One region of the Kitasatospora sp. NPDC094019 genome, then DNA from elsewhere that is predicted to be linked to it. Evidence: riboswitches for the same ligand, from Rfam matches in the RefSeq annotation. Region 1 holds a riboswitch; each other region holds the start of a gene.

Region 1 (10,430 bases):
GGGGGCGGGACCCCGGGGCCGGGCGGCCGGGGAACGGCGGCTCAGCAGAAGGGCGTGAGCCAGCGGCGCAGGGTCTCGGCGTAGCGGTCGGGGTCGGTGTTCCACAGCGCGGCGTGGTCACCGCCGGGGAACGCCTGGAGGTTCACCAGCGACGGACGGCGCGCGGCCAGCCGCTCCGCGGCCCGGAACGGCGCCACCGGGTCGTCGGGTCCGTGCAGCACCAGGGTGGGCACCCGCAGGTCGGTACCGTCGGCGAGGCGGGCGAAGTCGGCCAGATCCACGCCGGTGCGGCCCTCGGCCGCCAGCGCGCCGAGTTCGGCGGCCGCGCCCCGGTACCCGGCCCTGGCCGCGTCCCGGCGGGCGGTGGCCGGCCAGTCCAGCACCGGGGAGTCCAGGACCAGGCTGCTGATCGAGGAGGCGAAGTCGGAGCGCGCGGCGGCCTGCAGCGCCATCGTGGCGCCGAGGGACCAGCCGTAGAGGATCACCCGGCCCGCGCCGCCGTCCAGGGCGAGCCGGATCGCCGCCTCGACGTCCCGCCACTCCGTCTCGCCGAAGTGGCCCAGGCCGTCCGGGGAGACCGGCGCGCCCGCGTCGCCCCGGTAGCTGACCGCCAGCGCGGGCAGGCCGAGCCGGTGCAGCACCGGGAGGGCGGGCAGGACCTGGCTCCGGTCGGCGTCCGGGCCGTGCACCAGGATCACCCAGGTACCGCGCTTGCCGTCGAGCCACCAGGCGGGCAGCGCGCCGAGCTCGCCCTCGACGGCGGTCTCGCCGAAGGTCAGACCGAGCGCCTCGGCCGGGTCGCCGAGGTACACCCGGGGGGTGAAGCGGACCTCGGTGCCGGGGGCGAGGGTGCCCCGGTCGGCCCGGGTCAGCCGGCGGGTGACGCCCCGTTCGTCGCGGTGCAGGACCTCCTCGACGACGGCGTGCCCGTCCTCCCCCCACTCGACCGCCCAGCGGCCGGGGCGCTCGCTCGCCGCGCTCCGGGTGAAGGTGATCCGCCCGGCGCCCAGGCTCTGCACCACCACCGGACCGGTCCGCTCCCGGGCGGCCCCGGCCGGGCGGACCATCCGCTCCGAGGCCCGGCGGCCGATGACCAGGACGGCGGCCCCGGTACCGACCGCGGCGGCGGCCACGGTGGCCGCGATTCCCCAACGCATACTCGCTCCCCGCTGCTCGGTTCTGGGCCTACCGGTGTCCGGACCCACGTCACCGCCCAGTCCACCGGCCGGAGCCCGGCCGGGCCAGCAGGACACGGCCGTACGGGTTGCCACGTGAGGAAGGTCGCACCGGACCGTCGGAACGAGAGTGCCAGAACCGACGGGGGATCACACGGGGATCGCGGGCTCCCGTCCGGCGAGCAGGGCCCAGAAACGCTCGACCGGCGGGACCTCGGCGGCGGACGGCCCGCCCGGGCCCCCGGCCGGCCCCCAGCCGCCGGACCCCCAGTGGGCGGGCACCTGCCGCTCGTCCTGGAGCACCGGCAGGACGGCGTCGAGGTCCGCCCGGTCCACCGGCACGATCCGGCCGATCGCGCCGGCCTGCGGCTGCCAGCGACCGTCGACGCAGCGCCGCAGCCGCCGCTCCAGCTCCGCGCCGCGGCCGGTCGCCGCGACCAGCTCCCGGAGCGTCAGGCCCAGTACGTGCGCGAGCGCGGCGGTCGGGCCCGCGTCGCCGTCCCAGCGCCCGGTGGCCTCGGCCCGCCGGTACTCCCCGGCCGGGACGCCGATCCGGCGGGCCGCGCCGTCCGGGGTCAGCTCGCGGGCGAGCCGGAAGTCCCGCAGGCTCTCCGGGCGGACGCCCATCAGCTGCTCGGGCGGGCACCAGAGCGCCCGGGCCAGGGCGAGGAACTCCTCCTCGCCGGGCGGCGGCCCGCCGTGCTCCCAGCCGATCACGTGGGCCGGCAGCAGCCGGACGCCGTGCGCGGCCATCCCCTCGGCGACCTGCTCCGGGGTCAGGCCGAGGGCGGCGCGGTGGGCGCGGGCGGCGGCGGGCGAGAACGGCACCGGGGGCGGCGGGGCGGAGGGGGCGGACCGGACCGGACGCGGGAAGAGGTGGGGGCGCTGGGGTCGCATGGGTCCCGACGGTAGGCGCGGCGCCGGGTGGCGCCCCAGCCGACGAACGCACGAAGCGGGGCGGGCGCGCCGCCCGGCGGCGGTGGAGGATCGCACAGCGGGGCGCGGTCCGGCGGCGGGCGGCCTCGGAGGTAGCGACGGGGAACGGCGGGCCGCCGGGCGTCGGGAGCGTCCGGCGCCGCGGCCCCGGAGGGGGTCGGCGGGAGGGCACCGGCGTGTGACCAACCCCTCCGCGACCTCGGTTGACTCCCCCTTCGGGCCCGTGATGGGATCCTTCAGCCATTACGGAGGCAAGCAGAGGAAGCCGGTGCGAGTCCGGCGCGGTCCCGCCACTGTCACCGGGGAGCACGACCGGAGTTCAGCCACGGAGGGCCGTCAGCGGCCGCCGGAAGGCCCGGAAGCGCGTCCGACCCGGGAGCCAGGAGACTCTCGCCCCCGGTACGTCGATCCAGGGCGCGGACCCTGAGTGAGGACACGCACGCGATGCAGGCTGCCCCGCCGGGCCGGGACCTCTCCCCGGCCCCGACCCCGACCCCACCGCAGGCCGCGCCGCGCACCTCGTCACGCGCCTCGTCGCGCACCTCGTCGTGCGCCCGCTGACCCGGGCCGCCGCGTTCGGCGCGGGCGCCGTCGCCGGGTACCTGGCCGACGCCCGGTTCGGCGATCCGCGCCGCGGCCACCCGGTGGCCGGCTTCGGCAGCGCGGCCGGCCGGGCCGAACGGCTGCTGTGGCGCGACGACCGCGCCGCCGGCACCGTCTTCACCGCGCTCTGCGTGGGCACCGTCGCGGCCGGGGCGGTGGCCGCCGACCGGCTGCTGGGCCGCCACCCGCTCGGCCGGGCCGCCCTCGCCGCCGCCGCGACCTGGACGGTGCTCGGCGGCACCTCGCTGACCCGGGAGGCCCGCACCGTCGGCCGCGCGCTGACGGCCGGTGACCTGACGGCGGCCCGGGAGCGGCTGCCGCACCTGTGCGGGCGCGACCCGAGCGCCCTGGACGAGCGGCAGCTGGCCCGCGCGGTGGTCGAGTCGGTGGCCGAGAACACCGCCGACGCCGTGGTCAACGCCCTGGTCTGGGGCGCACTGGCCGGCACCCCGGGGCTGCTGGCGTTCCGCGCCGTGAACACCCTGGACGCGATGGTCGGCCACCGTTCCCCGCGCTACGCCCGGTTCGGCTGGGCCTCGGCCCGGCTGGACGACGTGGCGGGCTGGCCGGGCGCCCGGCTGACCGCGCTGCTGACGGTGGCCGCCGCGCCCGAACCGCGCACCGCCTGGCGGGTCTGGCGGCGGGACGGCTCCGCGCACCCCAGCCCCAACGCCGGCCAGGCCGAGTCGGCCTTCGCCGGCGCGGTCGGCGTCCGGCTCGGCGGGACGCTCCGGTACGGCGAGCGCACCGAGCACCGGCCGGTCCTCGGCGAGGGCCTGCGGCCGGTCGGGGTGGACGACATCGAGCGGGCCTGCGTGCTGTCGCGGCGGGTGGGCGCGCTGGCCCTGGGTACGACCGTCGCCGGGCACCTGCTGCTGCGGGCGGCGCTGAACAGGAAGCGGAGGTACCGGGCATGAGCAAGGCACTGCTGGTCGCCGGGACGACCTCGGACGCCGGCAAGAGCGTGGTCACGGCGGGCATCTGCCGCTGGCTGGCGCGCCAGGGCGTCGCGGTCGCGCCGTTCAAGGCGCAGAACATGTCGCTGAACTCCTTCGTCACCGCCGACGGCGCCGAGATCGGCCGCGCCCAGGCGATGCAGGCGCAGGCCGCCCGGGTCGAGCCGGAGGCGGCGATGAACCCGGTGCTGCTCAAGCCCGGCGGGGACGGCCGCAGCCAGGTGGTGCTGCTGGGCCGCCCGGTCGCCGAGGTCGGCGCGCTGGACTACCGCGAGCGCAAGCCGCTGCTGCTGGAGCGGGCCCTGGAGTGCCTGGCGGACCTGCGCGGCCGGTTCGACGTGGTGGTCTGCGAGGGCGCCGGCTCGCCCGCCGAGATCAACCTGCGGGACCGGGACATCGCCAACATGGGCCTGGCCACCGCGGCCGGCCTGCCGGTCGTCGTGGTCGGGGACATCGACCGCGGCGGCGTGTTCGCGGCGATGTACGGGACGCTGGCGCTGCTGTCGGCGGAGGACCAGCGGCACGTGGCCGGCTGGTTCGTCAACAAGTTCCGCGGCGACGCCCGGCTGCTGGCCCCCGGGCTGGAGATGCTGCGGGAGCTGACCGGGCGTCCGGTGCTCGGCACCCTGCCGATGCTGCCGGACCTGTGGCTGGACGCCGAGGACTCGCTCGACCTGTCCACCGTCGTCGACCGGACCGCCGCGCGCGGCCCGCTGGGCGCCGAGGTGCTGCGGGTCGCGGTGCTCCGCTTCCCCCGGCTGTCCAACTTCACCGACCTGGACGCGCTCGCCCAGGAGCCCGGCGTGCTGGTCCGCTGGGCCACCCGGCCGGAGGAGCTGGCCGACGCCGACCTGGTGGTGCTGCCCGGCACCCGGGCCACCGTCGCCGACCTCGGCTGGCTGCGCGAGCGCGGCTTCGAACCGGTGCTGAGGGCCCGGGCGGCGGCCGGACTGCCGCTCCTGGGCGTCTGCGGCGGCTACCAGATGCTGGCCCGCACGATCGTGGACGAGGTCGAGTCGAAGGCGGGTGCGGTGGACGGCCTCGGGCTGCTGCCGACCCACGTCCGGTTCGGCCCGGAGAAGGTGCTCGGACGGCCCGTCGGCGAGGCGTTCGGGGAACGGGTCGAGGGCTACGAGATCCACCACGGCATCGTCGCCGTGGAGGGCGGCGAACCGTTCCTGGACGGGTGCCGGGCGGGTTCCGTCCTCGGCACCACCTGGCACGGCGCGCTGGAGAACGACGGCTTCCGGCGCGCGCTGCTGCGCGAGGTCGCGGCGGCGGCCGGCCGGGCGTTCGTCCCCGCGCCGGACGTCTCCTTCGCCGACGCGCGGGAGGCCCGGCTCGACCGGCTGGGCGAGCTGATCGAGGAACACGCCGACACCGACGCGCTGTGGAAGCTGATCGAGGGCGGGGTGCCGGCGGCCGGATCGCTGCCGTTCCTTCCGCCCGGAGCCCCTGGGGAGCATGCATGAGTGACGTCCGATACCCGTTCACCGCGATCGTCGGCATGGCCGACCTGCGGCTCGGCCTGCTGCTGAACGCGGTCTCCCCGGCGGTCGGCGGGGTGCTGGTGCGCGGCGAGAAGGGCACCGCCAAGTCGACCATGGTGCGCGCGCTGGCCGGGCTGCTGCCCTCCATCGCGACCGTCGACGGCTGCCGCTTCGCCTGCGACCCGGCCGCCCCGGACCCGCAGTGCCCGGACGGCGCGCACGGCGGCGCCCCGGCGTCCGAGCGCCCGGCCGAGCTGGTCGAGCTGCCGGTCGGCGTCTCCGAGGACCGGATCGTCGGCTCGCTCGACCTCGAACGCGCGCTGTCCGAGGGCGTCAAGGCGTACGAGCCGGGGCTGCTGGCCCGGGCGCACCGCGGCGTGCTCTACATCGACGAGGTCAACCTGCTCCAGGACCACGTGGTGGACCTGCTGCTGGACGCCGCCGCGATGGGCCGCTCGTACGTGGAGCGCGAGGGCGTGTCGGTGCGGCACGCGGCGCGGTTCCTGCTGGTCGGCACGATGAACCCGGAGGAGGGCGAGCTGCGGCCGCAGTTGCTCGACCGGTTCGGCCTGACCGTGGAGATCGCCGCCACCCGGGAACCGGTGGAGCGCGCCGAGGTGGTCCGCCGCCGGCTCTCCTACGACGCCGACCCGGCCGCCTTCGCCGACCGCTTCGCCACCGACGAGCGGGCGCTCGCCGACCGGATCACCGCCGCCCGCGAGCTGCTGCCGCGGGTGGAACTGACCGACGCGGCCCTGCGGCAGATCACCGCCGTCTGCGCGGCGTTCGAGGTGGACGGGCTGCGCGCGGACATCGTGATGGCCCGGGCCGCCGTCGCCCTGGCCGCCTGGGCGGGCCGCACCGAGGTGCTGGCCGAGGACGTCCGCAAGGCCGCCCAGCTCGCGCTGCCGCACCGGCGGCGGCGCAACCCCTTCGACGCCCCCGGGCTGGACGAGGACCAGCTGGACCAGGTGCTGGAGGAGCACGCCGAGCCCGAGCCCGAGCAGCCGCTGCCGCCGCAGGAGCCCGAGGAGGACCCGGACCCGGAGGGCGGCCCCGACGGCCCCGAGGGTGACGGCCCGCAGGACGGCGGTCCCGACGGCGGCGGTGGCGGCGCGCCCGAGCCGTCCGGCCAGGACGGCCCCGACGGCCCGCCCGCCGAGGCGGCGGACGCCCCGGCCCCGGACGACGCCCCCGCCCCGCAGCCGGTCCCGCTCCAGCAGCCGTCCCCCGCCCGGGAGACGGCCCCGGTCGCGGCCGGCGACCCGTACCGCACCCGGCTGTTCGCCGTCGACGGCACCGGGCGCGGCGCCCAGGGCCGCCGCTCCCCCGCCGAGACCGACAGCGGCCACACCATCAGGGCCCGCCGCCCGCGCGGCCGCCTCGCCCGGCTGCACCTGAGCGCCACCCTGCGCGCCGCCGCCCCGCACCAGCTGGCGCGCGGCCGGTCCTCGCGGTCCCTGGTCCTGCACAAGGACGACTTCCGCGAGCAGGTGCGCCAGGGACGGGAGTCCAACCTGGTGCTGTTCGTGGTGGACGCCTCCGGCTCGATGGCGGCCCGGCAGCGGATGACCGCCGTCAAGGGCGCCGTGTTGTCGCTGCTGATGGACGCCTACCAGCGCCGGGACAAGATCGGCATGATCACCTTCCGGGGCGCGGGCGCCGAGCTGGCGCTGCCGCCCACCTCCTCGGTGGAGGTGGGGGCGGCCCGGCTGGAGTCGCTGCCGACCGGCGGCCGCACCCCGCTGGCGGCCGGACTGCTGCGGGCGCACGAGGTGCTGCGGGTCGAGCGGCTGCGCGACCCGGACCGCCGCCCGCTGCTGGTCGTGGTGACCGACGGCCGGGCCACCGGCGCGCGGGACGCCGTCGCCCAGTCGCACCGGGCGGCCGGGCTGCTGGCCGGGCAGGGCGTGGCGAGCGTGGTGCTGGACTGCGAGTCGGGCCCGGTCCGGCTCGGCCTGGCCCGCACCCTGGCCGACCGGCTGCGCGCCACCGCCGTGACCCTGGACGAGCTGCGCGCCGACGGCGTCGCCTCGCTCGTCCGCGACAGCCGCGGCGGCGGCCGCGGTGAGTACCGTCCGACCGCCTCCGCTTCTGCCCCTGCTTCTCCTGCTTCGCGAAAGGCGGCCTGAGCCGACATGCCCAAGGGTGTCCCCGAGAGCGTCCCCGACGACGGCCTGACGACCCGTCAGCGTCGTACCCAGCCGATCACCGCCGTGCACACCGGGCCCGGCAAGGGCAAGTCCACCGCCGCGTTCGGCATGGCCCTGCGAGCCTGGAACCAGGGCTGGTCGGTCGGGGTGTTCCAGTTCGTGAAGTCCGCCAAGTGGAAGGTCGGCGAGGAGAACGCGCTGCGCGTGCTCGGCGCCTCCGGCGAGGGCGGCACCGTCGACTGGCACAAGATGGGCTCCGGCTGGTCCTGGATCCAGCGCACCGGCGAGATGGAGCTGGACAGCGAGGCGGCGGCCAAGGAGGGCTGGGAGCAGGTCAAGCGCGACCTCGCCGCCGAGACCTACCGCTTCTACGTGCTGGACGAGTTCACCTACCCGATGCACTGGGGCTGGATCGACCCGGCAGAGGTGGTGGCCGTGCTGAACGACCGCCCGGGAAGCCAGCACGTCGTCATCACCGGCCGGTACGCGCCGGAGCTGCTGACCGGAGCGGCCGACCTTGTCACCGAGATGACCAAGGTCAAGCACCCGATGGACGCCGGCCGCAAGGGCCAGCGCGGCATCGAGTGGTAGCGCGCCGGGCCCGTCGGGCCCGCCGAGCGTCCCGGTAGTACCAGCGAGAGAAGCAGCAGCACCGTGAACATCCCCCGTCTCGTCGTCGCGGCGCCCTCCTCGGGCGCCGGCAAGACCACGATCGCCACCGGCCTGATCGCCGCGCTCGCCGCCCGCGGGCTGGCGGTCTCGCCGCACAAGGTCGGCCCGGACTACATCGACCCGGGCTACCACGGCCTGGCCGCCGGCCGGCCGGGCCGCAACCTGGACGCGTTCATGTGCGGGCCGGAGCGGATCGCGCCGCTCTTCCTGCACGGCGCGGCCGGGGCGGACGTGGCGGTGGTCGAGGGCGTGATGGGGCTGTTCGACGGCGCGTCCGGGCGTGGCGAACTCGCCTCCACCGCCCATGTGTCGAAGCTGCTGCGGGCGCCGGTGGTGCTGGTGGTGGACGCCTCCTCGCAGTCCCGGTCGGTGGCGGCGCTGGTGCACGGCTTCGCCTCCTGGGACCCGGAGGTGCGGCTGGCCGGGGTGATCCTCAACCGGGTCGCCTCCGACCGGCACGAGCTACTGCTGCGCGAGGCCCTGGAGGAGGGCTCCGGGGTGCCGGTGCTGGGCTCCGTGCGGCGTTCGGCGGCCGTCGCCACGCCGTCCCGGCACCTGGGGCTGATCCCGGCCGCGGAGCGTTCGGCGGAGGCCCTGCGGGCGGTGGCCGACATGGGCGCGCTGGTCGCCGCCTCGGTGGACCTGGACGCGGTGCTGGCGCTGGCCCGCACCGCGCCGCCGCTGGCCGCCGAACCGTGGGACCCGGCCCGCGAGGTGGCCCGGCTCGACACCGCGGCCGGTGCGGCCCGGCCGAGGATCGCGGTGGCCGGCGGCGCGGCGTTCTCCTTCTCGTACGCCGAGAACACCGAGCTGCTGACCGCCGCCGGTGCCGAGGTGGTGCCCTTCGACCCGCTGCACGCCGACGCCCTGCCGGAGGGCACGGCGGGCCTGGTGATCGGCGGCGGCTTCCCCGAGCTGTACGTCCGGGAACTCAGCGCGAACGGGCAACTGCGGTCGGCGATCGCCGCGTTCGCCGCCTCGGGCGGACCGGTCTCGGCCGAGTGCGCCGGACTGCTCTACCTCGGGCGGGAACTGGACGGCCTGCCGATGTGCGGGGTGCTGGACACCTCGGCCCGGATGACGGAGCGGCTGACGCTCGGGTACCGGGAGGCGGTCGCGCTGCACGACTCGGTGCTGGCGCCGACCGGCACCCGGGTGCGCGGGCACGAGTTCCACCGCACGGTCTGCGAGCCGGGCGCCGGCGAACGGCCCGCCTGGGGCTGGCGGCTGCCGGACGGGCCGCGCACCGAGGGCTTCGCGGGAGCAGCGGGAGCGGCGGGAGCGGCGGGAGCGGTGAACATTCACGCTTCGTATCTGCATCTGCACTGGGCGGGATCCCCGCAGCTCGCCGCCTCCTTCACCGCGGCGGCCGCCGCGCACCGGGCCGGCTGAGCGGGCCGACGGCGGATCCGACGGCCCTCCGGGTCTGGTGCTTTGGCCGCCCGGAGCGTCAGAATGGTGGCAAACAACCGCATATCGCCCTTTTCACAACCGGTACCGGCCAGACCCGACCGCCTTTCGGCGAGCCGACCGATTGCCGGCGACCGCCTACTCGACGGGGCGCCGAACACGCCCCCGCGGCGCCGCACACGCCCCGGCGGGGTGCACAGGCTCGAAGGAGCCGTCACCATGCGTCACACCTTAACCACCCTGCATCGCCACCCCACCCCCGTCGACCTCCCGCACGGCCTCCCCCACGACCGTCCGCATCCGTGCCCTGTCCCGCTGTCACCGACCGCGCTGGACGAGCTGTATGACGAGTACCAGGACCTGATCGGGTCCCGGCGCCTCCCGGACGGCATCTCCTTCGCCCAGTACTACCGCGTGCTGCGCTCCCAGTGGCGCGGCGAGAACGTCGTCGGCCTCGACGACGGCGCCCTCCGCCCCGGTCCGCGCGGCGACGCCCAGCTCATCGACCACCCGTCGGAGAAGCTCAAGGGAGTCGTCCCCACCAAGGTGCTCCTGGTGGACTTCCCCGACCGGCCGCACGACTCCTCCCACACCGTCGAGCACTTCGAACAGTTGCTGTTCAGCTCCGGAACGTTCCCGACCGGCTCGATGCGCGACTACTACCGCGGCGTCAGCGGCTTCGACCCCGCCGCTCCCGCCGACGGCGGCATCGACGTCCAGGGCGAGGTGCACGGCTGGTTCCGGCTGCCGAACCCACTCTCCTTCTACGCCAACCACATGTCCGGCCAGGACACCCACGTCCCGCACCGGAACGAGGTGGGCATGGCGGCCGACGCCGTGAAGCTCGCCCTCCAGCAGGGCGTGAAGTTCCCCGAGGAGCTCGACGTACTGGGCGAGGGCGCCGTCACCGCCCTGTTCGTCGTCCACGCCGGCCCCGGCGCCGAGGCCGTCCCGAAGGTCGAGCGGCCGGACGCCCTGTGGAGCGCCAAGTGGGCCTTCAGCCCCGGCTTCCCGACCGATTCGACCCTGACGATC
Region 2 (10,430 bases), on a different contig from region 1:
GGGGGGGGGCGCCCCGCCGGGGGGGGGGGGGGGGGGGGGGGGGGGGGGGGGGGGGGGGGGGGGGGGGGGGGGGGGGGGGGGGGGGGGGGGGGGGGGCGGGGGGGGGGGGGGGCGGGGGGGGGGGGGGGGGGGGGGGGGGGGGGGGGGGCGGCCCCCCCCCCCCCACCGCCGTGTAGTGTCCCGCTGAAGGAAGTCGGGAGGTGCCGTGACGCAGTACGCCGGGGGTGGATCCGTCCCCCCACGTCCCGTCGCTCCGCCGGTGCCGGGGTATCCGGTGGCGGCCGGGACGGTGCCTGTGCCGATGCCGTTGCCGTTGCCGTTGGTGGTGCCGGTGCCTGTGCCGGTGAGTGTTCCGGTGGCCGCTTCGACGGACTCCTCGGGGCCGCCGACCGTTCCGCTGCCGGTTCTGCCGTCCCCTCCGCCCGCCCCGGCGCCCGCCCCGGCGCCCGCGCCCGCCCCGGCTCCGGCCGCGCCGCCCGCGCCGGCCCCGGTGCCCGCCGGGTCCACCGGGCACTTCCTGCTGCCCTCCGGGGCGCCGGTCCAGCTCCCCGCCCGCCCGCCGCAGCAGCACGCGCCCACCGGCCCGATCGCGGTGCTGCTGATCGGTCCGGCCGGTGCCGGCAAGACCACCGTCGCCCGCCACTGGGCCGAGCGGCGCCCCAGCCCGACCGCCCACATCAGCCTCGACGACGTCCGGGAGTGGGTGCAGTCCGGCTTCGCCAACCCGCAGTCCGGCTGGAACAACGCCTCCGAGGCGCAGTACCGGCTGGCCCGCCGGACCTGTGGCTTCGCCTGCCGCAACTACCTCGCCAACGGCATCTCCTGCATCATCGACGACGCGGTCTTCCCGGACCGCCCGGCGATCGGCCTCGGCGGCTGGAAGCGGCACATCGGGCCCGGCATGATCCCGGTGGTGCTGCTGCCGAGCCTCGACTCGGTGCTCCACCGCAACGCCCGGCGCAGCGGGAACCGCCGGCTGGGCGACGAGGAGGTGGCCCGGATCCACGGCCGGATGGCCGGCTGGTACAACTCCGGGCTGCCGATCATCGACAACTCCCACCTCGACGTGGCCGCCACCGCGGCCGAGCTGGACCGGGTGATCCTGGCCCGGCTGATGGGCATCCCGGTGCGCTGAGCGGCCCGGACGGCGGCGGGCGGCCGGGCGGTTCCGGGCCCGCGGGCGGGCGGGGCCTGTCGGTGCCGACTGCGATGATGGACGGGTCCTGAACGTTCCACCGGGGGGAGCCGCGCCCGTGCCGGAAGGCCACATCATCCACCGCCTCGCCGCCGAGAACCACCGTGCCTTCGGTGGCCGGGCGGTCCGTGCCAGCAGTCCGCAGGGGCGGTTCGCGGACGGCGCGAAGCTGATCGACGGGCGGGAGCTGGAGGCGGCGGAGGCGGTCGGCAAGCACCTGTTCCTCGGCTTCGGGGAGGACGCCTGGGTGCACATCCACCTCGGCCTCTACGGGGGCTTCGGTTTCGGCGCGATCGGCGACGGTCCGGTACCGCCCCCGGTCGGTCTGGTGCGGCTGCGGCTGGAGAACGACGAGCACGTCGCCGACCTGCGCGGTCCCAACACCTGCGCGCTGATCACGGGCGCCGAGAAGGCCGCGGTGGCGGCCAGGCTCGGGCCGGACCCGCTGCGGTCCGACGCCGACCCGGACGCCGCCTGGCGGCGGATGACGGCCAGCCGGACGACGGTGGCGGCCCTGCTGATGGACCAGAAGGTGCTGGCCGGGGTGGGGAACGTCTACCGGGCCGAGGTGCTGTTCCGGCACGGTATCGATCCGCACCGGACGGGACGCGAGCTGCTCCGGGCCGAGTGGGACGCGATCTGGGCCGACCTGGTCGTGCTGATGCGCGAGGGTGTCGGCGCGGGCCGGATCGACACCGTGCGCCCCGAGCACACCCCCGAGGCGATGGGCCGCCCGCCGCGGGTCGACGACCACGGCGGCGAGGTGTACGTCTACCGCCGGGCCGGGATGCCGTGCCTGGTCTGCGGCACCGAGGTCCGGACCGAGGAGCACGCCTCCCGCAACCTGTTCTGGTGCCCGTCCTGCCAGCCGGCCGGCACCCCGGCCCGCTGACCGGCCCTCCGGCCGGACCGGGTCAGCCGGTCGCGGCGTCGTGCTCCGGATGGGCGGGGGCGTCGACGGCGCAGGCGTCCAGCAGGGGGCGCAGGTCCGCGTCCACGAGCCGGTAGCGCACGACGCGCCCCTCCTTCTCGCCGCTCACCACCCCGGCCGTCCGCAGCAGCCGCAGGGCCTGCGAGACGGCGGGGTCGCGCATGCCGGTGGCGACCGCCAGGTCGGTGACGGCGAGCGGTCCGGTGCGGTGCAGCGCGAGCAGCAGGGCGAGCCGCCCGGGGTCGGCGAGCAGCGAGAAGCGCTCGGCCCAGGAGCGGACGCGGGCGGTGTCGCCGATCGCCGCGATGGCCTCGCAGACCCGGTGCCCGTCGATGGTGCGGTGGCCCGCGCGGTCGGCCGGTACGAGATGCATGCGGGCCATTCTCGCAGGCGGGGCGCTGTGATCCTGGACACCTGCGCAGGTGCGCAGCCTTGCAAGGGTCGTGCTCCGCCACCTACGGTGTTCCCCGCCGTGGTGTTCGGGAAGACCGGTGACGGATCCTCAGGGGTCCCAGTCCGGAGCGGCCCTCGCCACTGTGATCGGGGGGAAGTGTCCGTACCCACGTCGCCACTGGGCGCCTCGCGCGCCTGGGAAGGCGGGTACGGGAGCCCCGTCAGCCAGGAGATCGGCCGCGGCATCTCACGAGGTATTTCCACGAGGTGCTGGAGCGTGATCCCAGGATGACCCTGCCCGAAACCGTCGCCGCCCCGGCGGCGCCCGCCCCCCTGCCCACCTTCCGCTGGCGGCGGGAGGACACCGTGCGGACGGCCGGCCTGATGGGCGTGATCCTGGCCATGCACGTGGTGGCCTTCGGCACGCTGATCTTCCTGGTCGCGCCGGAGAAGTACGAGGTGGGAACCCAGGTCTTCGGGGTGGGCCTGGGCATCACCGCCTACACCCTCGGCATGCGGCACGCCTTCGACGCCGACCACATCGCGGTGATCGACAACACCACCCGGAAGCTGATGGCGGACGGCAAGCGGCCGGTCTCGGTCGGCTTCTGGTTCGCGCTCGGGCACTCCTCGATGGTGGTGCTGATGGCCGCCCTGGTGGCGGGCGGCGCGCAGCTGGCCAGCACCCTGATGGACGACGACTCCGCCACCCACCAGTGGCTGGGAGTGGTCGGCACCTCGGCCTCCGGGGTCTTCCTCTACCTGATCGGCGCGCTCAACCTGGCCGCGCTGTTCGGCATCCTCAAGGTCTTCCGCTCGATGCGGGAGGGCCGGTTCGACGAGGCCGAGCTGGAGGACCACCTCAACTCGCGCGGCCTGCTGGCCCGGGTGCTGAACCGGGCCACCCGCTCGATCACCCGCCCCGGCCAGATGTTCCCGGTCGGCATGGTGCTCGGCCTGGGCTTCGACACCGCGACCGAGGTCACCCTGATGGTGATGGCCGGCTCCGGCGCGGCCTCCGGCCTGCCCTGGTACGCGATCGTCTGCCTGCCGCTGCTGTTCGCGGCGGGGATGAGCCTGTTCGACACCCTGGACGGCACCTTCATGAACTTCGCCTACCAGTGGGCGTTCTCCAACCCGGTGCGCAAGGTGTACTACAACCTGACCATCACCGGACTGTCCATCGCGGTGGCCTTCGTCATCGGCACCATCGAACTGGTGGGCGTCCTGCACGAGAAGCTCGACCTCACCGACCCCGTGACCGGCTGGATCGCCGACATCACCCTGGACAACGTCGGCTACGCCATCGTCGCCCTGTTCGTCGTCGTCTGGGCCGCCGCCATCGCCTACTGGCGCCTCGCCGGCGTCGAACGGAAGTGGGCCCCCGTCCCGACCCCGGCCCCTGCCCCGGCGGCCCCTGCCCCGACCCCCGCGGGCGGCACCGAGTAGTCCCGCCCGGGCCCGGGTGGGGGCGTTCGGCGGGCGGAACGGGGGCGGGGTTCGTAGGCTCGACGCATGGCTGATGCGTACGCGGGCCGGCGGGAGCGGTTGCGGGAGCACTGCAGTGCGTCCGGGGCCGACGCGGCGCTGATCACCCGGGCGGCGAACGTGCGGTACCTCACCGGGTGTCCGCCGTGCGGGGCGACCCTGCTGCTGACCCGGGACCGGGCGCTGCTGGCGCTGCCGGACGACCTGCCGCCGGACGACACGGGGGAGCACCTGATCGCCCCCGAGCTGACCCGGCTGGAGGTGCCGGCCGGGGCGGACACCGCGCTGGCCGCGGCCGGCGCCGCGGCGCGGCTGCGGGTGGCCGGGCTGGCGGTGGAGGAGCACGATCTCACGGTCACCCGGCACCGGGCCGTGGCCGGGCTGGTCGAGGGCGCCAGGCTGGCGGACGTCGGACAGGCGGTCGAGCGGCTGCGGGTGGTCAAGGACGAGTACGAGATCGCCGATCTGCGGATCGCCGCGGAGATCGCCGACCAGGCGCTCGGCGAACTGCTGGAGTCGATCCTGGTCGGCCGGACCGAACGGCACCTGGCGATGGAGCTGGAGCGCCGGATGATCGACCACGGCGCGGACCGCGCCGCGTTCCCGGTCTCGGTCGGCACCGGCAGCCACTCCGGGCAGCAGGCGCACCAGCCCACCGACCGCCGGGTCGAGGAGGGCGACTTCCTGACCGTGGTGCTCGGTGCCCGGTACCGGGGCTACGGGGTCTCGACCGCCCGGACCTTCGTGATCGGCGCGGCCCCGGCCCCCTGGCAGGTGGAGCTGCACCGGCTGGTCTTCCGGGCCCAGCGGGCCGGCCGGGAGGCGCTCGGACCGGGGGTCGAGCAGCACGTGCCGGACCAGGCGGCGCGGGAGATCCTCCAGTCCGCCGGGCACGCCGAGGGCTCTCCGCACCCGGTCGGCCACGGCATCGGACTGGAGATCCGGGAGGCACCGCGTCTCGGCCCCACGGACATGGGTAAACTGGACAGCCGCGTGCCGGTCACCGTCGGCCCGGGGGTCCACCTCCCGGGACGCGGCGGGGTCCGGATCGAGGACACGCTCGTGGTGCGCCCCCTTGAGGAGGGCGGGCCCGAGCTGCTCACCATCACCACCAAGGAGCTCCTCGCCCTGTGACGCAGGTGTGCCACAGGACGCGATCCCTTGGTTCCTTGACAGCTATATCCAGGAGTTAGTGCGCCCGTGGCTTCCACGAACGATCTCAAGAACGGCATGGTCCTCAAGCTGGACGGCGGGAAGCTCTGGTCCGTCGTCGAGTTCCAGCACGTCAAGCCCGGCAAGGGCCCGGCCTTCGTGCGCACCAAGCTCAAGGAGGTCCTGACGGGCAAGGTCGTCGACAAGACCTTCAACGCCGGCACCAAGGTCGAGACCGCCAACGTCGACAAGCGCACGATGCAGTTCTCGTACAAGGACGGCGAGAACTACGTGTTCATGGACATGGACACCTTCGACCAGCTGACCATCGAGCCGGTCGTCGTCGGTGACGCCGCCAAGTACCTGCTGGAGGGCTTCGACGCCCTCGTCGCCGTGAACGACGGCGCGGTGCTGTACATCGAGCTCCCGGCCGCCGTCGAGCTGGTCATCGCCGAGACCGAGCCGGGCGTCCAGGGCGACCGCTCCACCGGTGGCACCAAGCCGGCCACGCTGGAGACCGGCGCCGAGATCCAGGTGCCGCTCTTCGTCACCACCGGCGAGAAGGTCAAGGTCGACACCCGCGACGGCAGCTACCTCGGCCGGGTGAAGTAAGTCCGTGTCGTCCGCACGCACCAAGGCCCGCACGCGAGCCTTCCAGATCCTGTTCGAGGCCGACCACCGCGGGGTCGACCCGCTGACGGTCCTCGCCGACTGGGTGGCCCGGGCCCGGGAGCCCAAGCCGGACGAGGGCACCCCGCAGGTCGCCGAGTACACCATGGAGCTGGTCGAGGGGTACGTCCAGTACGCCCGCCGGATCGATGACCTGATCTCCCAGTACTCGGTCGGCTGGACGCTCGACCGGATGCCGATCGCGGACCGCAACGTCCTGCGGCTCGGCGCGTACGAGCTGATCTGGGAGGACAGCGTTCCGGACGCGGTCGTCGTCGACGAGGCGGTGGAGATCGCCAAGGAGTACTCCACCGACGACTCCCCGGCGTTCGTCAACGGTCTGCTGGCCCGCTTCATGGAGCTCAAGCCGAGCATCCGCCGCTGAGGCGCACCCGTACCGACGGCCGTCGGACCGGAAACGGTCCGGCGGCCGTTCGGTGTGTTCACCCGGGCGGCGTATGGTGGATCTACTCGCCAGTAACCTGGTGCGACGGCGGCCCACGCCCGCCGACGACCGCGTAGCGAAGGGCAGGCCACCCCCCATGACCACGGCGATCCGCAGCGAGTTCGACCAGGGCATCGCCCTCACCCCGCACCCGGACGAGCCCGACCGGTACGACGGCGAACTCGGCGCCGGCTGGCAGATCGGCGGCGGCGTCAACGGCGGACTGCTGCTGGCCGTCGCCGGCCACGCGCTCACGCTCGCGCACACCGCCCGCCCGGAGAGCGCCGACCACACCGACCCGGTGTCGATCAGCGGCTACTACCTCTCCGCCGCCACCCCCGGACCGGCCACCGTGCGCACCGACATCGTCCGTACCGGCCGCACGCTCTCCACCGGTACCGCCTCGCTCAGCCAGGGCGGTGTGGAACGGCTGCGGGTGCTCGCCACCCACGGCGACCTCGCCACCCACGACGGGGAGGTGCGCACCAGTGCCACCCCGCCGCAGCTGCCGCCGCCGGACCAGTGCGTCGGCGTCGAGCACGCGCCCAAGGAACTGCTCACGCAGGCCGCCCTGCTGGAGCGGTTCGACATGCGGCTCGACCCGGCGACCATCGGCTGGGCGCTCGGACAGCCCTCCGGCACCGGCCGGATCCAGGGCTGGTTCCGGCTCGCCGACGGCCGCGAGCCCGACCCGCTGCTGCTCCTGCTGGTCGCCGACGCGCTGCCGCCGGTCACCTTCGACCTCGGGATGCCGGGCTGGGCGCCGACCGTGGAACTGACGGTGCATCTGCGGGCCAGGCCCGCCCCGGGCTGGCTGCGGGTCGTGCACGCGACCCGGAACCTGGCGGGCGGGTACTTCGAGGAGGACGCCGAGGTCTGGGACGAGACCGGCCGCCTGGTCGCCCAGTCCCGCCAACTGGCGCGCGTGCCCAGGTAGTCGCCCGCCGGCGGGTGGGGCCCCGGGGTGGGAGTCGCCCGCTCGCCTCCGGGGGTTCGGGGTGGGGCGCTCGGGGTGGGGCGCTCGGGCGGAAGGGGGGGGCGCTCGGCGGAGTGTGCGCGCGGGCGCGGATGGCTGAAATGGTGTGAGCGGGCGGGCACGGGGTGTGACGTTTGTGCCTCGCGCGGGGCGGATGCGCGGGGCGTGACCGCTCGGACGCACAACCGTGCGTGACCCCAAACATCTGATTCACCCTCGGTTACAGTCCTGTGACACGTCGTACGTGTGCGCCACGCGGGGCGGGGGAGGACATGGTCGGCGGTGCACCCGCCGCCGCCCGCCCGCCCCGCCCGAGGAGCCCCGATGAGCCGCAACGGCCGCGCCCGCCGCACCCCCGACTGCACCGCCGCCGGCCACCGCCCCCGGGTCCGTCCGCGCGCCGCCGCCGAGGGCTGCGAGCGGCAGCGGTCCGAGGGGGTCGGCCAGGCGTTCGTGATCGGGGTGCTCACCAGCGCGGCGGACTTCGAGCGGGCCCGCGCCTGGCAGCTGTCGGACGCCCCGGACCACGAGCGGTACCTCGCCGAGACCGCCGAGCTGCTCACCGACGCCCGGCGGCGTTTCGACACCGTCCGGGCGCGGATGTTCCACCCGCAGGACTTCGCGGAGTTCTGCCTGCTGCACGGCCTCGACCCGGCCGAGCCGGCCGCCCGTGAGCGCTACCTGGTCAATCCGCCGCTGCGCACCCAGCTGTTGACCTATCAGGGCGAGGACCTGGTCGGCGACTTCCTGCCCCGGCTGGTGCGGGCCCGGGAGAACGGGCTGACCCTGCGGCACGCCGACCTGCTGCTCGACGGACGCCTCCACGGGGAGCGCGACGAGACCGTGCGCGGCGCCTACGAGCAGGGCGCCGACGTGTTCCGGCGGATGCTGCTCGGGGCCGGCAGCGGTGTCTACGAGCTGCGGCTCTCGGTGGACGCCCCCGGCGGGCGGCTGACCGCGGCGGCCCGGGTGCTCCAGTGGGAGGACGGCGTGGTGCGGATCAACGACGAGGACCTCGAACTGCTCTGCGCGGTGTTCTGCGCCGGGTTGGCCCGGGGACTGCCCGGACTCGCGGTGCTGCACGGCGCGCAGGGCTCGGCGGCGGCCTGCGGGGAGTACCGGCCGACGGCCTGGGCCTGGGCCAGCGAGGGGCGGGTGTGGGCGCCCGCGGCGGGTCCGGTGCGGCTGGACGGCGTGGCGGCCGAGCCGGGCTACCGGCTGGAGACGGTCTGCTGATCGCCGGGGCGGGCGCGCGGGGCGCACGGGGGACGCGACGGGGCACCCGAACGGGCGCCCGGCCGGGCGGGCGGGGGCGCGCGGGCGGCCGCGGCCGGGCCCGCCGAAAGGCCGCGGCGCGGCGCCCCGTGCGGGGGCCGCGCCGTGACGTTTCTGCTGGTGTTCGCCGTTCCCGCGCCCGCTCCGTGGGCCGCGAACCGGGCTGCCGGGAACCGTGGGGCCGTGACTCAGCCCGCCTCCTCCTCGCGCACCGCGCGGCGCGCGTCGGGGTTGAGCACGCCCCAGGAGATGAGCTGCTCGGTGAGGATCGACGGCGACTGGTCGTAGATCACGGCCAGGGTGCGCAGGTCGTCCTGGCGGATCGACAGCACCTTGCCGTTGTAGTCGCCGCGCTGGCTCTGGATGGTCGCCGCGTAGCGCTGCAGCGGGCCGGCCTTCTCGGACGGGACCTGGGTCAGTCTCTCCAGGTCGAGGACCAGGCGCGGCGGCGGCTCGGCCGCGCCGCCGGGCGTACCGCCGGGCAGCAGCTCCTGTACCGGGACCCCGTAGAACTCCGCCAGTTCGGCCAGCCGCTGCACGGTGACCGCACGGTCGCCACGCTCGTACGAGCCGACGACCACTGCCTTCCAGCGCCCCTGGGACTTCTCCTCGACACCGTGCAGGGAGAGTCCCTGCTGAGTGCGGATGGCTCGGAGCTTGCCTCCGAGCTGCTTCGCGTAGTCGCTGGACATTGATCTCCCCGGACGAGATTGCTTCGCGTTCAGTGGTGGGTCACGGGCGTTTGCCGACGCCGTTACCGGTGGGTTCGACGTCCGTCTCGTAACTCACTGTGAGGTTACGTAGAGTGAGGTAGTTGCGTCAAGCCGAATGGGGCAGTCGTGCGAATGGGCCGCATCAGGGGTGCGTCCGGCACATGAACCAGGAGAAGCGGAACGATGGCCGTCGGTTGGCCGCGGAATCGCACTGGTAACATGACCGGAGCCCGCGCCGCAGGTCGGCGGGGGTCTCCCGACATCCTTTAAGACCCGTCCCGTGAGGCGGGGAAGGAGGTCCGCTTCGGCATGACCACACACCAGGAATCCGCTCCGAGGCCGCCGCACCAGGTGCTGGACGGCACGGACATCGCCCGGGTCATCACCCGGATAGCGCACGAGATCGTCGAACGCGCCAAGGGCGCCGAGGACGTCGTGCTGCTCGGCATCCACACCAGGGGCGTCCACCTCGCCCGCCGGCTGCACGCCAGGCTCGCCCAGATCACCGATCAGGACATCCCGCTCGGGACCCTGGACATCACCATGTACCGGGACGACCTGCGGCTGAAGCCCGCCCGCGCCCTGGAGCACACCGAGATCCCGCCCGGCGGCATCGACGGCCGACTGGTCGTCCTCGTCGACGACGTGCTCTTCTCCGGCCGGACCATCCGCGCCGCGCTCGACGCCCTCAACGACATCGGCCGCCCGCGCGCCGTCCAGCTCGCCGTCCTGGTCGACCGCGGCCACCGCGAGCTGCCCATCCGCGCCGACTACGTGGGCAAGAACCTCCCCACCTCGCTGCGCGAGGCGGTCCAGGTGCGCCTGTCCGACCGTGACGGCGTGGACGCCGTGCTGGTCGGCGACCGCGACTTCGCGGCGCGCTCGTCCCAGGCCATGGCCTCCCGGGCCACCGAACCGCACCTCCCGGAGTAACCCGCGTGAAGCGCCACCTCGTGTCCGCCGCCGATCTCAGCCGCGACGACGCGCTGCTCATCCTGGACACCGCCGAGGAACTCGCCCAGCTGTCCGGCCGGGCGGTCAAGAAGCTCCCTACCCTCCGCGGCCGCACCGTCGTCAACCTCTTCTTCGAGGACTCGACCCGCACCAAGACCTCGTTCGAGGTCGCCGAGAAGCGGCTCTCCGCCGACGTCATCAACTTCTCCGCCAAGGGCTCCTCGGTCTCCAAGGGCGAG
Region 3 (10,430 bases), on a different contig from region 1:
GGACTGATCCCTCGCCCGCCCGGCCCACGGCGGGCCGGGCGGGACCGGGCGGACGGATCAGCCGGCGGGTTCCTCACCCCGGAAGAAGGCGAGCATCCTCCGGGCGGCGTCCGGCCGCCTCAGCACCGCCTGCATCTCCGTGGACATCCGGGCGGCAGCGGCGGTGCGCTCGAACATCTCCCGTTCGTACTGCTCGACGCCGGCGGGGAGGTCGTCCGGGTGCGCGGCCAGCGCGAGACCGAGCAGCGCGCCGTCGAGCAGCGCCATGTTGGCGCCCTGCCCCACCGGGGGCATCAGGTGCGCGGCGTCGCCCACCAGGGTCACGCCCGGCGTCGACGGCCAGGTCAGGCCGACCGGGAGCGTGGTGATCGCCCGCGGCACGATCGCGTCGTCGCAGGCCGCGATCAGCGCGGTGACGCGCGGGTCCCAGCCGGGGAGCAGCTCGATCAGCCGCGCCCGGGCGGCGGCCGGGTCGTCGAACGGGATCCCGCTGGTGGCGAGCCAGTCCTCGGTGGTGTCGTAGAAGCCGAGGCCGATGCGGACCCGCCCGTCCCCGTTGCGCTGCGCCGCCAGGGACAGCCCGTCGCCGAGCACCCAGTAGGTGCCGCGGCCGACCATCGCAGCCAGGTCGGGGCGCGTGCGGTCGATGTCGGGGATGCCGACCTCGACCACGTTGTGGCCGGTGTGTGCCGGCCGGGCGTCGGTGAGCAGCGCGCGGACCCTGGAGTTCGCGCCGTCCGCGCCGACCAGCAGGTCGTAAGGCGCGCTGCCGCCGTCGGCGAAGCGCAGCAGGCCGCTGTCGGCGGATTCGAACGCCTGCCCCCAGCGCACCACGCCCTCGGGGAGGGAGTCGAGCAGCAGGTCGCGCAGGTCGGCGCGGTCGACCTCGGGCCGCGCGAGCGGGGCGTCGTCGGGCGTGTCCTCCTGGAGCAGCAGGGTGCCGTCCGGCTCCAGCAGGCGCATGTCCTGGCCCTCGCCCCGGGCGATCGCGAAGAACTCGTCGATCAGGCCGGCCTCGCGCAGCGCCCGCTGGCCGGAGTGGATGTCGAGCATGCCGCCCTGGGCGCGCGCACGGCGCGACGGCTCCCGTTCGTGGACGACGCAGTCCAGGCCGTTCACGTGCAGCACCCGGGCGAGCGCCAGCCCGCCGAGGCCGGCTCCGACGATGGCGATGGTCATGACCGTCTCCCCTTCGACAGACCTTCGGCATGCCTTCGGACACCTCCGGCACGCCCGATACACCGTATTGGTCGATACACTGTATCCCCTGCTGCGATGTATGGTGAGCGGCATGTTGGTGTGGGAGCGGCCGGAGCCGGAGAATCGACCCGTGCCGGCCCCGCTGAGCCGGGAGCGGATCGTCCGGACGGCGATCGGACTGGCCGACGCCGACGGCCTGGAGGCGGTGTCGCTGCGCAAGGTCGCCACCGCGCTGGACGTCCGTCCGATGCGGCTGTACGGCTACATCGCCAGCAAGGACGAGTTGCTCGATCTGATGGTCGACGCCGTCCACGCCGAGATCCGGCCGACCGGCGAGCACTGGCGGGAGGTGCTCCGGACCCATGCCGAAGCCACTCGCCGCGCCGCCCACGAGCACGAGTGGCTCGCCGACCTGCTGGGCGGCCGGCCCCAGCTCGGACCGCAGGCGCTGGCCGCCGGGGAGACCCTGGTCGCCGCCCTCGGCGGCCTCCACGTGGACGCCGTCATGCCGGTGGTCGCCGCCGTCAAGGCGTACGTGGTCGGCGCGGTGCGCCGGGAGATCGCCGAACGGCGGGCCGAGCGGGCCACCGGGACGGACGAGAAGCAGTGGCAGGCCGAACTCGGGCCCTACCTGGAACGCACCTTCGCCACCGGCCGCTTCCCCGCACTGGCCACGGTGGTGCGCGATGCCGCCCACCACGACGCCGACCACACCTTCCGGATCGGCCTCGCCTACCTCCTGGACGGCATCGAGGCCCACGTCTCGCGGTGACGCGCACGGCCGCGACCGCGTCACGCGGTCGCGGCCGTGCGCGTCGGCCCCGGTCGGCGGAGGGAGTCCGGGCGGGACGCGATCAGTGGTGCTCGAACACCGGGGGGCGCTTCTCGGTGAAGGCGGCCATGCCCTCCTTCTGGTCGGCGGTGGCGAAGGTGGCGTGGAAGAGGCGGCGTTCGAAGCGGACGCCCTCGGCGAGGGTGGTCTCGAAGGCGCGGTTGACGCTCTCCTTCATCATGGTCGCCGCCGGGGCGGACATGGCGGCGATCGTGGTGGCGGTGGCGAGGGCCTCGTCGAGCAGACGGTCGGCCGGGACGACGCGGGAGACCAGGCCGGCCCGTTCGGCCTCCTCCGCGTCCATGGTGCGGCCGGTCAGACAGAGGTCCATGGCCTTGGCCTTGCCGATGGCTCGGGTGAGCCGCTGGGAGCCGCCGATGCCGGGGATGACGCCGAGCGTGATCTCGGGCTGGCCGAACTTCGCGGTGTCGGCGGCGATCAGGACGTCGCAGAGCATGGCCAGTTCGCAGCCGCCGCCGAGGGCGTACCCGGCCACGGCGGCGACGACGGGCTTGCGCAGGGCGCCGAAGCGGTCCCAGGCGGCGAACCAGTCGCCGAGGTAGGCGTCGACGAAGTCCAGGGACTGCATCTCCTTGATGTCGGCTCCGGCGGCGAAGGCACGATCGGAACCGGTGAGGACGACGGCGCCCACGTCGGGGTCGCGGTCGAACTCCGCCGCCGCCCGGACGACTTCGTTCATCAGCAGGGTGTTGAGGGCGTTCAGGGCCTTCGGCCGGTCCAGGGTGATCAGGCCCACTCGGCCGTGGCGCCCGACCCGGATCGTCTCGTGGCTCATGCGGTGTTCTCCCGAAGGGTGGTGATGATGGCCGAGAAGTCCCGTCCGGCGCCTTCGCCCTGGGCGAAGGCGGTGAACAACTCGGAGGCGCGGCGGCCGAGTTCGGCGGGGACGGCGGAGGCGTCGGCGGCGTCGGCGGCCAGGCCGAGGTCCTTGGCCATCAGGGCGGCCGCGAAGCCCGCCGGGTAGCCCCGGTTGGCGGGACTGGCCGGGACCGGGCCGGGGACGGGGCAGTTGCTGGTGAGCGCCCAGCACTGGCCGGAGGCGGTGGAGGCGACGTCGAAGAGTGCCTGGTGGCTCAGTCCGAGGCTCTCGCCGAGGACGAACGCCTCGGCGACCGCGATCATCGAGACGCCGAGGATCATGTTGTTGCAGATCTTCGCGGCCTGCCCGGTGCCGGACTCGCCGCAGTGCACCACCTTGCGTCCCATCGCCGCCAGCACCGGTTCGGCGGCGGCGAAGTCCTCCGCCGCGCCACCGACCATGAAGGTGAGGCTCGCCGCCTCGGCCCCCGGGACCCCGCCGGAGACCGGGGCGTCCAGGGCCCGGTGTCCGGCCGCCCGGGCGAGGTCCCGGGCGGTCCGGGCGTCACCGACCGCGATCGTGGAGCAGTCGACGAACAGCGCGTCCGTCGTCACGGCGGTCAACTCCCGGTAGACCTCCAGGACATGGCGTCCGGTCGGCAGCATGGTGAGCACCAGTTCGGCGTCCGCGACCGCCGCCGCGGCCGAGCCCGCGATCCGCACGCCGTGACCGGCCGCGCGTTCCCGGGCCTCGGGCGCCAGGTCGTGGCCGGTGACGGTGTGACCGGCCACGACCAGGTTGGCGGCCATCGGGCCGCCCATGTTTCCGAGTCCGACGAATCCGATCCGGTGGGTCACCAGCGCTCCAGGGGGGTGAGGTCGGCGAGGCCGAGTTCCCGCTCGCCCAGTGGGGCGAACCAGCGGGCCACGGCGGCGGGGTCGACGGCGTCCAGCGTGGCCGGACTCCAGTGCGGGGTGCGGTCCTTGTCGATGACCTGGGCCCGGATGCCCTCGGCCAGGTCCGGGGTGGCCAGGGCCGCGCAGGAGCTCCGGTACTCCTGGTCGAGCACCGCTTCGAGCGGGCCCAGGGCGCGGGCCCGGCGCAGCGCGGCGAGGGTCGCCTTGACGGCCGTCGGCGCGTTGGCGGTGATCCGGTCGGCCGCCTCCTTCGCCTCCGGTTCGCCGCTCGCGCCGAGCCGTTCGAGGATCTCCTCGACGGTGTCGGCCGCGTAGCAGCCGTCGATCCACTCCCGCTGCCGCTCCAGCCGGCCACCGGACGGCGGCGGCCCGACGTGCCGGGCGAGCGCGTCGTGGACGGTCGAGTCGGCGAGGTCGTCGAGCAGGGCGGGCAGTCGCGCGGACGGCACGAAGTGGTCGGCGAGGCCGCAGAGCAGCGCGTCCCCCGCACCGGCGGAGCCGGCGGTCAGGGCCAGGTGGGTGCCCAGTTCGCCGGGTGCCAGGGCGAGCAGATAGGTGCCGCCGACGTCGGGGACGAAGCCGATGCCCGCCTCGGGCATGGCGATCCTGGTGCGTTCGGTGACGATCCGGACGCTGCCGTGGGCGGACACGCCGACCCCGCCGCCCATCACGATGCCGTCCATCACGGCGACGTAGGGCTTGGGGTAGCGGGCGATCCTGGCGTTGAGGCGGTACTCGTCCCGCCAGAACTCCTCGACCTCGCGCGGGTCGCCGCCGGTCGCGGCGCGGTGGATGGCGACGATGTCGCCGCCGGCGCAGAAGGCCCGGTCGCCGGCGCCGGTGACGACGACGGTCGTGACCCGCGGGTCCGCCTCCCACGCGTCCAGCGCGGCGGAGATCCGCCGGACCATCCCGTGGGTGAGGGCGTTCAGGGCCGCGGGACGGTTGAGGACGATCAGCCCGGCCCGGCCCTCGCGCTGGACCAGGACCTCCTCGATGTCGGTCCCGGCCATCAGGCGGCCCCGGTCAGGCCGCGGGCCACGATGACGCGCATGATCTCGTTGGTCCCTTCCAGGATCTGGTGCACCCGCAGGTCGCGGACGATCTTCTCGATGCCGTACTCGGCCAGGTAGCCGTAGCCGCCGTGCAGTTGGAGCGCCTGGTTGGCCACCTCGAAGCCGGTGTCGGTGGCGTGCCGCTTGGCCATCGCGCACAGCTGCGGGGCGCGGGCGTCGCCCCGGTCCAGGGAGTCCGCGGCCCGCCACAACAGGGCGCGGGCGGCCTCCAGTTCGGTGGCCATGTCGGCCAGGCGGAACTGCAGCGCCTGGGCGTGCAGCAGCCGGGCGCCGAAAGCCTCGCGTTCGGCCAGGTGGGCCACGGTGCGCTCCAGCGCGCTCTGGGCGCCGCCGAGGGAGCAGGCGGCGATGCCGAGCCGGCCGCCGTTGAGCCCGTTCATGGCGATCCGGAAGCCCTCGCCCTCGGCGCCGAGCAGCCGGTCGGCGGGCACCCGCACGCCGTCCAGGACCACCTGCCGGGTCGGCTGGGCGTTCCAGCCCATCTTGCGCTCGTTGGCGCCGAAGGAGAGTCCCGGGTCGTCCCGGTCGACCAGGAAGGCCGAGACGCCCTTCGGCCCGGGGCCGCCGGTGCGCGCCATGACCAGGTAGACCTGGGCGCTGCCGGCACCGGAGATGAACTGCTTGACGCCGTCGAGCACCCAGTGGCCGCCGTCGCGGACGGCCCGGGTGGTGAGGGCGGCGGCGTCGGAGCCGGCGCCGGGTTCGGTCAGGCAGTAACCGCCCAGGTGTTCGGCGGTGCACAGGCGCGGCAGCCAGCGGGCGCGCTGGGCGTCGTCGCCGTGGCGGTCGATCATCCAGGCGACCATGTTGTGGATGGAGAGGTAGGCGGCGATGGACGGGCAGCCGGTGGCGAGGGCCTCGAAGGCCACCGCGCCGTCGCGGCGGGTGAGGCCGGAGCCGCCGGACTCCTCCCGGACGTAGACGCCGGCCAGGCCGAGGTCTCCGGCCTTGCGCAGCACGTCGACCGGGAAGTGCTTGGCGAGGTCCCACTCCACCGCGTGCGGGGCGAGGTGCTCGTCGGCGAAGGCCCTGGTGGTCTCCGCGATCGCGCGCTGGTCGTCGGTGAGATCGTGCACGGCGCTCATCCCATCGTCGGCATGGTGAAGCTGGCGCCCTCCTTGACCCCGGAGGGCCAGCGCGAGGTCACCGTGCGGGTGCGGGTGTAGAAGCGGATCGAGTCCGGGCCGTGCTGGTTGAGGTCGCCGAAGCCGGAGCGCTTCCAGCCGCCGAAGGTGTGGTACGCGATCGGCACCGGGATCGGCACGTTGACACCGACCATGCCGGTGTTGACGCGGCGGGTGAAGTCGCGGGCGGTGTCGCCGTCGCGGGTGTAGATGGCCACGCCGTTGCCGAACTCGTGCTCGCTGGGCAGGCGCAGGGCCTCCTCGTAGTCGGCGGCGCGGACCACGCTCAGCACCGGGCCGAAGATCTCCTCCCGGTGGATCCGCATCTCCGGCGTCACCCGGTCGAACAGCGAGGGGCCGAGGAAGAAGCCCTCCTCGTGGCCCTCCAGCCGGAAGTCGCGGCCGTCGACGACGAGTTCGGCCCCCTCCTCGACGCCGAGGTCCAGGTAGCCGCGGACCCGCTCCAGCGCGTCCCGGCCGACCAACGGGCCGAAGTCCGCCGCCGGGTCGTCCGAGCGGCCGACCTTCAGCGCGCCGATCCGCTCGACCAGCTTGGCCACCAGCGCGTCGGCGGTCTCCTCGCCGACCGGGACGGCCACCGAGATCGCCATGCAGCGCTCGCCCGCGGAGCCGTAGCCGGCGCCGACCAGCGCGTCGGCCGCCTGGTCGAGGTCCGCGTCGGGCATCACGATCATGTGGTTCTTGGCGCCGCCGAAGCACTGGGCCCGCTTGCCGTGGGCGGCCGCGGTCGCGTAGACGTACTGGGCGATCGGGGTGGAACCGACGAAGCCGACCGCCTGCACCCGGGGGTCCTCCAGCAGGGTGTCGACGGCCTCCTTGCCGCCGTTCACCACGTTCAGCACGCCGGGCGGCAGTCCGGCCTCCAGGAACAGTTCGGCGAGCCGCAGCGGCACCGAGGGGTCACGCTCGGACGGCTTGAGGACGAAGGCGTTGCCGCAGGCCAGCGCGGGCGCGGCCTTCCAGAGCGGGATCATCGCCGGGAAGTTGAACGGGGTGATGCCGGCGACCACGCCGAGCGGCTGGCGCATCGAGTACACGTCGATGCCGGTGCCGGCGTTGTCGGTGAACTCGCCCTTGAGCAGGTGCGGGATACCGGCCGCGAACTCCACCACCTCCAGGCCGCGCTGGAGGTCGCCGTGGGCGTCGGCGACGGTCTTGCCGTGCTCGGCGGAGAGCAGCCGGGCGAGCGTGTCGCGCTCCTGCTCGACGAGCTGGAGGAAGCGCAGCAGCACCCGGGCCCGGCGCTGCGGGTTCCAGGCCGCCCACGCGGGCTGGGCCTGGGCCGCGTCGGCGATCACGGCCTCGACCTCGGCGCGGCTCGCCAGCGGCACCCGGGCCTGGACCCGGCCGGTGTTGGGGTCGTGGACGTCGCCGAAGCGGCCGGAGGTCCCGGCGGTGCGCTTGCCGCCGATGAAGTGGGTCAGCTCGGGAACGGCCGGGTGGGGCACGATCGGGTCGGGGGTGGTGGACTCGGGGACCATCGGTTCCTTCTCTCGTCAGGATGGGGAGAGGAGGAGTGGAGGCCGCGCCGGTGCGCGGGAGCACGGTGGTGCGCCCGGCGGCAGGGACGGCGGCGGCGGACGAACCGTCAGCGCGGGTGCGCCCCGGGGTTCGTCGGCACGGCACAGCCGGGGGCGGTGGAACGGGAGCAGCCCGGATTCATGCGTGTCGTCTCCATCCTCGTGGAAAACACGGACCATCCGCGGCCGGTATCCTGACTCCCGGATCGACGCGCGCCCCCGGGCCTTCCCGGCTGGCTGCCAGTGGCCGAACTCCTGCGAGGACGAACTCCCCGGTCACAGTGGCGGGACCGTGCCGGACTCACACCGGCTTCCCTGACACCGCGGACCTGTTCCGACCATATAGTTGGACGTCCTAGTAAGTCCAGAGCGCCTCACCGCCCGGGCGCGGCGGCGGTCTCCGCAGGGAACGCGACGGGCCCCGGGGGACAGCGCCCCGGGGCCCGGACGGACGTTGACGCGACGTCAGTCGATGGCGTGGACCAGCTCGCCCCCGACGTAGGTGCGCAGCACCCGGGCCGACGCGATCTCCTCCGGCGGGCCGGTGAGGATGTCGCGGTCCAGCACGACCAGGTCGGCCAGCAGACCGGGCGCGAGCACCCCGGCGTCGTCGTGCCCGTTCACATGGGCGGTGCCCGCGGTGTAGGCGGCGATCGCGGACGCCAGGTCGAGCCGCTGCTCCGGCAGGAAGACCCGGTCGTCCCCGGCGTCGGGCTCGCGCCGGTTGACGGCGACGTGCAGGCCGGCCAGCGGGTCCGGGCTGCTCACCGGCCAGTCGCTGCCGGCCGCCAGGGTGGCCCCGGCCCGCTGGAGCGCGCCGAACGGGTACTGCCAGGAGGCGCGCTCCGGGCCGAGGAAGGGGATGGTCAGCTCGTCCATCTGCGGCTCGTGCGCCGCCCACAGCGGCTGGATGTTGGCGATGGCGCCGAGCCGGGCGAAGCGGGGCACGTCGTCGGGGTGGACCACCTGGAGGTGGGCCAGGTGGTGGCGGGTGTCGCGCCACCCGTTGGCGGCGCGGGCCGCCTCGACCGCGTCCAGCGCCTCGCGCACCGCCCGGTCGCCGAGCGCGTGGAAGTGCACCTGGAAGTCGAGTGCGTCGAGGGCCGTGACGTACTCGCGCAGGGCGGTGGGGTCGACGAAGCTGAGGCCGGAGTTGGCGGTGGCGCAGCCGCAGCCGTCCAGGTAGGGGCTGGTCATCGCGGCGGTGAAGTTCTCCGCGATGCCGTCCTGCATGATCTTGACCGAGCCGGCCCGGAACCGGCCGTGGGCGAGGGCGGTGCGGCGCTCGACGAGCTCGGGGATCTGCTCGGCGCCCCGCTCGCGCTCCCACCAGAGGGCGCCGTTCACCCGGGCGGTCAGCGCACCGGAGCGCGCCGCGGCGAGGTAGGCGTCGGAAGGGTCGGACATGCCGTTGAACTCGCCGAGCAGGGCGTCCTGCCAGCCCGTGATGCCGAGGGAGTGGAGCAGGCGCTGGGCGCACAGCAGTCCGTCGAGGCGGTCGGCGGCGGTGATCGGCGGGATCAGCCGGGCCACCAGGGCGCTGGCGCCCTCCTGGAGGACGCCGCTGGGGGTGCCGTCGGCCTCGCGCTCGATCCGGCCGTCGGCCGGGTCGGGGGTGTCGCGGTCGACACCGGCGAGTTCCAGGGCGCGGGTGTTGGCCCAGGCGCCGTGGTGGTCACGGTTGGTGAGGTGGACCGGGCGGTCGGGGACGACGGAGTCGAGCAGCTGCCGGGTCGGCAGGCCGCCCTCGAAGCTCTCCATCGACCAGCCGCTGCCGGTGATCCACTCCTGGTCGGGGTTCGCGTCGGCGTAGGCGCGGATGCGCTCCAGGTAGTCGGCGACGCCGACGGTGCCGGTGAGGTCGCAGGTGGCCAGTTCGGTGCCGCCGCCGACGGCGTGGATGTGGGCGTCCTGGAAGCCGGGCAGCAGCAGCTTGCCGGTGAGGTCGACGACCTCGGTGCCCGGGCCGATCAGGTCCCGGACCTCGTCGTGGCCGACGGCGGTGATCCGTCCGCCGGTGACGGCCAGGCCGGTCGCCCGGGTGCGGGCGGCGTCGCCGGTGTGCACGGGGCCGCGGGTGAAGACCAGATCGGCTTTGGTCATGGGTGGTGCTCCGTTCTCGGGTGGTGCGGGTGTGCGAGGTACGGGTGGTGCGAAGGACGGGTGGTGCGGGCGGTGCGGAGTTCGGGAGTGCGGGCGGTGCGGGCGGTGCGAAGCGCCGTGTGCTGCCGGGAGCCCCCTGTGCGGTGTGCCCCCGGCGGGGGACGAGGCGCGGGCCGGGCGGGTGGGGGTCCGCCCGGCCCGCGTCCTCGGCCGTCCTCGGGTGCCCCGGGGCGCCCTCGGACGTTCCGGGACACCCTCGGCGCCCTCACCTCAGCCGTGCTCGGGCGTCCCCGCGGCCTCGCCGAGGAAGTACGCCGAGCGCCGCCGCCAGCGCGCCCAGGCCGCCGCCGGCAGACCGGTGACGATCATGAGTACCACGACCGTGAGCTCGAACCAGCCGTTGTCGGCGGAGAGTTCGAAGTGGTCGGTGGAGTCGTAGAAGCTCCAGGCGAGGTAGCCACCGACGACCAGCAGGACCGTCGCGCCGAGCAGCGGGCCGACCACCGCGCGCAGCCCCTCCACCAGGTCGGTGCGCAGCAGGTGGCGGAACCGGACGGCGGCCGCGACCGCGGTGAGCGCGTAGTAGAGGGCGACGATGATGCCGATCGCGTTGACGGCCGCCGAGATGAGGTCGTTGACGGTCGGGATGACGATCGAGCACAGCGCCAGGGCGACCGCGACCCCGGTGATCAGCAGGGTGCCGACCGCGGGCGTGCGGTGCTTGGGGTGCAGCCTGGTCCAGACGGGGCCGAGCACGCCGTCGCGGCCCATCGCGAACAGGCCGCGGGCGGTGGGGATCACCGAGGACTGCAGCGAG

What was found. A riboswitch is a leader RNA that binds a small molecule or an ion and turns the genes downstream of it on or off. The one in region 1 is predicted to bind cobalamin.
Region 2: it holds a riboswitch for cobalamin, as region 1 does, so the genes downstream of both, ACIQ9P_RS13150 (HoxN/HupN/NixA family nickel/cobalt transporter) here and ACIQ9P_RS23890 (cobalamin biosynthesis protein) in region 1, are expected to answer to the same signal.
Region 3: it holds a riboswitch for cobalamin, as region 1 does, so the genes downstream of both, ACIQ9P_RS05415 (CoA-acylating methylmalonate-semialdehyde dehydrogenase) here and ACIQ9P_RS23890 (cobalamin biosynthesis protein) in region 1, are expected to answer to the same signal.

The regions. Positions count from the first base shown of each region.
Region 1 is NZ_JBIWIF010000010.1:279,202-289,631, reverse strand. It holds gene ACIQ9P_RS23900 (alpha/beta hydrolase family protein) at 42-1,157, opposite strand; gene ACIQ9P_RS23895 (helix-turn-helix domain-containing protein) at 1,326-2,072, opposite strand; cobalamin riboswitch at 2,322-2,521, shown strand; gene ACIQ9P_RS23890 (cobalamin biosynthesis protein) at 2,660-3,631, shown strand; gene ACIQ9P_RS23885 (cobyric acid synthase) at 3,628-5,142, shown strand; gene ACIQ9P_RS23880 (putative cobaltochelatase) at 5,139-7,292, shown strand; gene cobO (cob(I)yrinic acid a,c-diamide adenosyltransferase) at 7,299-7,904, shown strand; gene ACIQ9P_RS23870 (cobyrinate a,c-diamide synthase) at 7,968-9,377, shown strand; gene ACIQ9P_RS23865 (M6 family metalloprotease domain-containing protein) at 9,615-10,430, shown strand, end outside.
Region 2 is NZ_JBIWIF010000005.1:160,203-170,632, reverse strand. It holds gene ACIQ9P_RS13165 (AAA family ATPase) at 356-1,135, shown strand; gene ACIQ9P_RS13160 (Fpg/Nei family DNA glycosylase) at 1,254-2,087, shown strand; gene ACIQ9P_RS13155 (ArsR/SmtB family transcription factor) at 2,110-2,499, opposite strand; cobalamin riboswitch at 2,583-2,776, shown strand; gene ACIQ9P_RS13150 (HoxN/HupN/NixA family nickel/cobalt transporter) at 2,808-3,968, shown strand; gene ACIQ9P_RS13145 (M24 family metallopeptidase) at 4,035-5,141, shown strand; gene efp (elongation factor P) at 5,208-5,771, shown strand; gene nusB (transcription antitermination factor NusB) at 5,776-6,213, shown strand; gene ACIQ9P_RS13130 (thioesterase family protein) at 6,371-7,210, shown strand; gene ACIQ9P_RS13125 (hypothetical protein) at 7,574-8,485, shown strand; gene ACIQ9P_RS13120 (transcriptional regulator) at 8,713-9,216, opposite strand; gene pyrR (bifunctional pyr operon transcriptional regulator/uracil phosphoribosyltransferase PyrR) at 9,547-10,170, shown strand; gene ACIQ9P_RS13110 (aspartate carbamoyltransferase catalytic subunit) at 10,176-10,430, shown strand, end outside.
Region 3 is NZ_JBIWIF010000002.1:70,433-80,862, reverse strand. It holds gene cobF (precorrin-6A synthase (deacetylating)) at 1-7, shown strand, start outside; gene ACIQ9P_RS05445 (FAD-dependent oxidoreductase) at 58-1,179, opposite strand; gene ACIQ9P_RS05440 (TetR/AcrR family transcriptional regulator) at 1,292-1,972, shown strand; gene ACIQ9P_RS05435 (enoyl-CoA hydratase) at 2,055-2,828, opposite strand; gene mmsB (3-hydroxyisobutyrate dehydrogenase) at 2,825-3,709, opposite strand; gene ACIQ9P_RS05425 (enoyl-CoA hydratase/isomerase family protein) at 3,706-4,782, opposite strand; gene ACIQ9P_RS05420 (acyl-CoA dehydrogenase family protein) at 4,782-5,930, opposite strand; gene ACIQ9P_RS05415 (CoA-acylating methylmalonate-semialdehyde dehydrogenase) at 5,927-7,471, opposite strand; cobalamin riboswitch at 7,677-7,868, opposite strand; gene ACIQ9P_RS05410 (amidohydrolase) at 7,976-9,613, opposite strand; gene ACIQ9P_RS05405 (APC family permease) at 9,884-10,430, opposite strand, start outside.